Regions from separate parts of the Dyadobacter sp. BE31 genome, predicted to be linked through region 3. Evidence: riboswitches for the same ligand, from Rfam matches in the RefSeq annotation. Region 3 holds a riboswitch; each other region holds the start of a gene.

Region 1 (2,265 bases), 1.6 Mb from region 3:
CATTCAATGAGCGGCTTTAAGCTTTTTTAGTTTTGGCCAAAGACACCAGAATACCGCCCGTGATGATCAGCAGCATGCCCGTTAGCATCGAAAGCGTGGGAATAGCCTCTCCCATCAAAAAGCCGATCAATACCGAAAAAAGGATATTGGAATAACCCACCGCTGCGACACGCCCCGCTTTATCGTAGGTAAATGATTGCGTGAGCATTTTTTGGCCTAAAAGCGCGGTAAGGCCTAATGCGAGAAAGCCCAACCATTGCCAGGCATTCTCCGGCCATTTGAATGTACCTATCAGAAAATCCAAATGCTCCATGGGGTAATACGTACCGACCAGCATCGACAGAATAGGCATTACAATCCCGCTAAGCATAAATGAAAGGATGATCGCGCGCGTGTCGTACACGACGCCGAGTTGACGGATCGACAGGTAAGAAATGGCCGTCAGCAGCGCATTACCCAAGCCTAATGCATTATCTCGCAGCGACGACGACAAATCGGGACGAAAAACGAACAAAATGCCGGTAAAACCGACGAATATGGCCATCCACTCCTTCCCATTCAGCGTTTCGCCGATGAGCAGCCAGGAGAAAAGCGCCAGAAAAATAGGGTAGGTATATTGGTAGGTAGAGGCCCGGCCGAGCCCAAGCGTCTGGATCGCATAAAAAAGCATGTAGAGCGACAACGTACCTACAACTCCTCTGAAAACAAGCAGTCCCAACTTTCCGCCTTCCTGCCTCAGCGGCCGTTGCCAGATGCTGCTGATGATAAAAACCACCCCAACGATATTTCTGAAAAAAACCAGCTGTACGATATGAAATTCCCTCCCCAGCCATTTCGAGATCGCGGATGTGAGCGAGAAAAAAAATGCGGCGCCCAGCATGAGGTAAATGCCTTTCAGGGAGGATGCGGTCGGGAAATTTTCAGTAGAAGCGGCCAAAAGCAATCAGAATTTGCCGCAAAGATAGCGGTTATCGCAGACAACGAAAAGTCGGGGGAAATACCTACCTTTGCACCCGCTTGGTGCCATAAGCTGCTTCTAGTCAGCGATTAGGCTTAATAGGGAATTCCGCTAGTACCGGAAGCTGTCCCCGCAACTGTAAGTCTGCCAACACGTGCCCGATTCTTCATGCCACTGTCCTGCGACGGGAAGGCTCCGGGTGCGAAAGACGAGCCAGGAGACCTGCCAGAGCATTTGATCGGATCGTTTTCGGAGGAAAAACAGAAGATCACCGCCAATCATTTGCGATTTAGAGTGTTTACCGACCGGAGATTTGTGGGTTACTGGATGTTATGGGCAAGTTTTGCACTGGCGTTGCCGGTTTATGCACAAAAAGACTCCATTGCCCTCGACCCCGTCATTGTGAAGGGATTTGTCCCACAAAAATTCATGAGCGGCCTGAAAATCCAGCGCATCGACTCCGCTTCGCTCGCGCAAGTACGCTATCAGAATATTGGCGACATTTTGTCCGCATATACCCCTATTGCATTTAAAAATTACGGACCTGGTCAGCTCAGCACCGCGTCGTTCCGGGGCACCTCCGCCAACCATACCGCCGTTTTGTGGAACGGGCTCAATATCAATGCGCCCACGCTTGGACAAACGGACTTCTCTACCATTCCAGTAGCAGGTTTCGACCAGCTTTCGGTTCAGTATGGCTCCTCGGCCAGCATTGTGGGCTCCGATGCCGTCGGCGGGAGCATTTTGCTTGACAGCCGTGCATCGGTCACGCCGCTTTACGTGTCTGACGGCAGACAACGAGAAAGCTTCCACAACCATCAGAGCAGAACGGATATCCGATATGCGTTCCCGCTAAACAACGCGTGGGCATTCTCCGGCAAAACGGCACTTTACTATGGCAGGATGAACAACGACTACCCGAAGCCAACCCGGAACACGTATGCACTCCTGCCTACCGAAACTTTTCAAAAGGGCATTGTACAGGACCTGTTCCTACGCTCACAAAACGACCAGGAAATTTCCGCGCACGTTTGGCTCACCGACAATAAACTGACGCTGACGCCCGACGATGTACAAGGCCGTGAAATGACCCGTACCACCGCCTATCGCACGATGGTCCGCTACCAGGTACGCACGCTCACGCTACGCACAGCCTGGGTACGCGACATCATCGATTATGCCAAAGGCGACCTCTCCCACCCCGACCATTCGGTAACTGACAAGTTCGCTTCAAGGATTGAAAAGGACTTTACGCTAAGTCTGGGAGGTAAGGCCAATCCGGTCTCCGTCAAAACCGGGGGAGAATG
Region 2 (2,265 bases), on a different contig from region 3:
TGCGGGTTTCGTACTCGTCCAGCGTCAATGTACCTTTTTTGAACTGCGCCCGGAGCTGCCGTACCTCATCCGTTTGCGGAAACGAGCCGATGGTTGTCGACGGGAATAATGGCAATTTCAGCTTTTCCAATTGAATGGCCTGCCTGATACTAAAAGCATTCTGCCGGTCGAAATCCGGCTCTCGCACTTCACTAACCCGTGCTTTCACCGCCGGTTTGTGGATCAATGCAGATGTGCGGCGGCTTGTAATAGCCTTTTGATTGTCCAGAAATGCACTATCAATTGCATAGTCGGCCGTTGCAAGCCTTGCCAATGTAGTCACCTCATTCAGTTTCTGTTTTGCAAATGCCAGCCAGTTTTTAATCTCCGGCGTTAGTACCGCTTCATTTTTTTCCAATTCCAGATCATAAGGGCTATGCAGCAACGACGATGACGGTGCCACCAAAACCCGCTCTTCTCCCAGCACATTTACAGCTGCTTGAATCCATTCTAGCGACTTTTGATAATCGTTTTTCCAGATATTCCGGCCATCTACAACGCCCAACGAGAGCTTTTTGGTGGAAGATATAAATGCTTCCTCCCCCAGAATCTGCGGTAAAGTCTCTGCACCGCGCGTCAGGTCCAAATGCAATGCATCCACCGGCAATGCGGTCGCGATCGCGAGGTTATCTTCCAGCGGTCCAAAATAGGTTGTTACCAGAATGCGCAGCTTCGGAAACGCCTCTCTGATCTGATTGTACGCACTCAGAAATGCCAGTTTTTCCTTTTCATTCAAATCCAGCACCAATCCCGGTTCATCAAGCTGTACCCATTCGGCTCCTCTCGCTGCGAGTTCTTTGAGTATGGATATGTAAACAGGTAAAAGGCTATCCAGCAGGTCAATGCGATCAAAGCCGCCTTCCTTTTCTTTACCCAAAAGCAAATAGGTAACCGGCCCGAGCAGCACAGGTTTTGTGAGAATGCCTTTTTGCAATGCATCTTCAAATTCCAGCAAAACCTTTTCCGAATACCGCTTGAATTTCTGGTCCTTCACAAACTCGGGCACGAGGTAGTGATAGTTGGTATCGAACCATTTCGTCATCTCCATTGCATTGATATCCAGCCCGTTTTTCTGATAGCCACGGGCCATCGCGAAATAGAGGTCGAGCTCCTTGTTCGACTTGCCATCGAGCAACTGGTGGTAACGCTCAGGAATGGCGCCGACCATCAGTGAGGTGTCGAGGACGTGGTCATAAAGCGAAAAATCATTGGAAGGAATGAGGCCGATACCTGCATTCTGCTGCGTTTCCCAGTTCTGGTGGCGGATCTTCCGGGCAGTTTTCTGCAATGCATCGCGGTCGATGGTACCGGCCCAGAATTGTTCGTTAGCCTTTTTGAGCTCGCGAAGGCTTCCCACGCGCGGGTAGCCGAGGTTGTGTGACAACATACTTTTTTGTGTTTAAAGAGTTAATAAAAACCCTGTGAAAACACCCTCCCATCCCGACAAAACGCCTGTTGCGGACGATCGCCGGCACTTCATTCCATCGCGGCAACGGGGCTACCCTGCGAAACGAACAGATACAGTTTCCCCAAAACAGCCGGGTAGCCTGTGGTACTGCAATAAAATGTGGTAAATCAATGCTTGACTGCTCCCCACCCGTGAGGGAAAAGCCATTGAGGATGATGGCAAGTCTCCTGGCTTGTATCATTTTTACCGCCCTTCTCGCCGCGCCGGGGCGCTGCAATGGGACGCGAGGGTAAAAACAGGCCCTGAATGCTCAGAGCGGATACTTACAGTAGCACGACTGCCCGTGAATTGCACACGGTTCCTTTTTGTTTTGCTGTTTTTGGCTGAGGGGTCCAAAAGCAAAAACCATCACCCCGATTGACGGGCGTTCACAAAGAACTGCGTCAAATTTAGGCGGAAGGCGCATTCGGCTGTAAATGGTCACCCAATTTCAGTGAAGTGAGTAGAAATTAGCCTTTCGGCAGGATAAAATATCTTATTTGGAGTAAAATAAATGGCGTTAAAAGTGATTTCGTATCAGCTAAGAAATCGTTCCGGCCGCCTCCGCATCCAATATAAACTCCGCATTCAAATGATTCTGTAAAACCGTTGCCGGAAAATCCTTTGAAACGGGAAATGCCAATGCCCGCTGGATAACCGGGGCCTTCGCTTTGCCCGATGCCAGGAGAATAGCCGCTCGTGCTTCCAGAATGTGCCTTATACCAACAGTAATGCCACGTGTGAGGGTGGTGGGCTGTTTGAAATACTTCTGACCTACT
Region 3 (2,265 bases):
TCGGTATAGTTTTTCTGCGCATGTTTGTAGCCAAATGCATTGCGGAGCCAGTTGTCCTCCCCGATTTTGTAATCTTTGGACCTTTCCAGATAGCTGAATGAAAGGTCATAATCCAATTTGGAAGTGATATTCCCGCCGGTATTGAGGCCGGCCTGTAATGTCTTGAAACTTCCGTATTCCAGGTATGCATTACCGCCTGGCGTACCTTTGGAGCGTTGGGTAATGACGTTGATCACCCCGCCCATGGCCTGCGAGCCGTACAATGACGATGCGGGTCCTTTCAGTACTTCAACCCGTTCTACGCCGTTCAAATTGATCTGCGAAAGGTTGGTAGCGCCCGCCGGGCGGCCGTCGATAAGTAGTAACGTCCTTTGATTTAACCCTGAAAACTGCGGACGAAAGCCCCTGATGCCGATTCCGGAAGACAAATTGGGATACTGGATTACATCCACCGCGGCCGTTTTTCGGACAATGTCGGTCAGGTCGTTGGACGGCGTCATTTGAATATCCTCTTTCGAGATAATATTCAGTTTTTGAGCGATCTTTTCTTTTTTTGTTTCAAAACGGGTGGCGGTTACCACGACCGGGTCGAGCAGTTTTTTACCGGAAGAATCGGTGATGCTTTCCTGGGCTAATACCGTCGAGGTGGGCAGCGCTGAAATGGCGAGGATGGAAAGAATCAGTCCGCTGGCGGAAATGCGGGCGGGGCGGTAGAATGAAATATGCATTGTTAAAATTGAAATGATTCAAAGAGAGTTATCGCGCCGATCAGGATGGAGAATGCACCGACCGCGTAGTTGACGATCATCAGAAAACGTTCGCGCTTTCCGGCAAAACGGCCGATGGAAAAGGCAAAAAAATAGCCGTATGCCGACATGGAGAGAATAATGCCGATGCTTTGCAGTACAATGATCCAAACGGCTGTCATGGCGTCACGCGCGGCAAGTGTAAGCGCTACCGCGCACGCTCCGCCTGTACCCGCAAGGCCATGCACCATGCCCACCCAGAACGAGCGGCTTACCTTGCGTTCGGCCGGTGCCGATGCAGGTTTTTCGGTTCTGAAATTCCGGCGGATCGCCATAAGACCGAGCCAGATCATCAGCGGGCCTACGAGTAGCTCAACCTGGTCGGCAATGTGCAGCGACATCGTCGATTTGAGCAAAAGCACCAAAATGGCGAATAAAATCAGCGTAAGAGAATGCCCCAGCGCCCAGTGCGAGGACCGCCAGATGAGTTTCCATCGGAGGGATGGACCTCGTTGGGCCGGGCTTCGTTGGGCCTCGTTCTCTTCTGTCGCCAGAACCGAAACCGCAGCCATATGGTCGGGTTCGAAGGAATGCTGCACGCCAAGGAGCAGAGAATCAATAAGTAAATAGTGAATCATTGGGTTTCCGCATAAATTAACAGATAACTTATGGGAGAATGCAGGGACTAGCCTGGCCGCAACGCAGCCTGCCGCTTCCTCTTGCCTTTCTTCCCGAAAGCAAAACCGGATCATTCAACGGCAGGTCTTCTGGCTCGTTCAGCTCTTGCGCCTTCCCGGGAGGAATGATTGAATTATCTCCCAGTGACATCTAACAAGAACATCGTTTCGTGAACTTACAGCAGCGGGTACTGCTCCGGATTTGCACCGGATTCCCTTTTAATCACGCCGGAGGCGCGAACCAATGAATATGCAAAGCTAGGTGTTTTTGTCGGAGATAAGCCAGAAAAATAGCCGAATACCGCTAACTTTGCAGCATTAAAAGTTCTTTAACATACTTCTCCAACAGGAAAAGGGATTGCGTATCAACGCATTCCGGGGGAATCGTGTAAATCCACGAGCTGTCGCGCAACTGTGAGGTGATAATGTCTGAATGACCGAATGACCGAATGACCGAATATTTACTATTCAATCATTCTATCATTCACTCATTCAATCATTGACCTAAGCCAGAACACCCATCCTTTTCCTTGTTGACAATGCTTTCGCGGTATGAAGCAGGGTCTGGTTTGGATATTCGTCGGTTTTCACCCGTTTTGCGGTACGACGCTCGCCTGGCGCGTTGCTGCCGGGGAATTCCTTTCTGTTTTCTTTTACTGTCGAATGCATTTGAAGTTGTCAGAACTTCCAATTCACCGATTGTTGAAAGATGTCTGCTCCAAAATCCAGTTTCCTGATATCCGCGCCATCGAGCAATTCGGGGAAGACTACGCTGACCCTGGGGCTGCTGCGTGCGCTGCGGGACCGAGGGCTTGAAGTGCAGGCGTTCAAATGCGGGCCGG

The links. Region 3 has a riboswitch for cobalamin ahead of J2Y43_RS00750 (hypothetical protein). Riboswitches for the same ligand answer to the same signal wherever they lie in the genome.
Region 1: linked by a shared signal. The riboswitch ahead of J2Y43_RS07525 (TonB-dependent receptor domain-containing protein) and the one ahead of J2Y43_RS00750 (hypothetical protein) in region 3 are both predicted to bind cobalamin.
Region 2: linked by a shared signal. The riboswitch ahead of metE (5-methyltetrahydropteroyltriglutamate--homocysteine S-methyltransferase) and the one ahead of J2Y43_RS00750 (hypothetical protein) in region 3 are both predicted to bind cobalamin.

Annotation. Positions count from the first base shown of each region.
Region 1 is NZ_JAVDXA010000001.1:1,789,900-1,792,164, forward strand. Features, by position in the region: gene J2Y43_RS07515 (glyoxalase superfamily protein) at 1-20, shown strand, start outside; gene J2Y43_RS07520 (DMT family transporter) at 17-937, opposite strand; cobalamin riboswitch at 1,002-1,203, shown strand; gene J2Y43_RS07525 (TonB-dependent receptor domain-containing protein) at 1,193-2,265, shown strand, end outside.
Region 2 is NZ_JAVDXA010000004.1:596,751-599,015, forward strand. Features, by position in the region: gene metE (5-methyltetrahydropteroyltriglutamate--homocysteine S-methyltransferase) at 1-1,426, opposite strand, end outside; cobalamin riboswitch at 1,647-1,872, opposite strand; gene J2Y43_RS23140 (glucosamine-6-phosphate deaminase) at 2,028-2,265, opposite strand, start outside.
Region 3 is NZ_JAVDXA010000001.1:176,694-178,958, reverse strand. Features, by position in the region: gene J2Y43_RS00755 (TonB-dependent receptor) at 1-728, opposite strand, end outside; gene J2Y43_RS00750 (hypothetical protein) at 731-1,384, opposite strand; cobalamin riboswitch at 1,486-1,684, opposite strand; cobalamin riboswitch at 1,762-1,964, shown strand; gene J2Y43_RS00745 (hypothetical protein) at 1,928-2,092, opposite strand; gene J2Y43_RS00740 (cobyrinate a,c-diamide synthase) at 2,133-2,265, shown strand, end outside.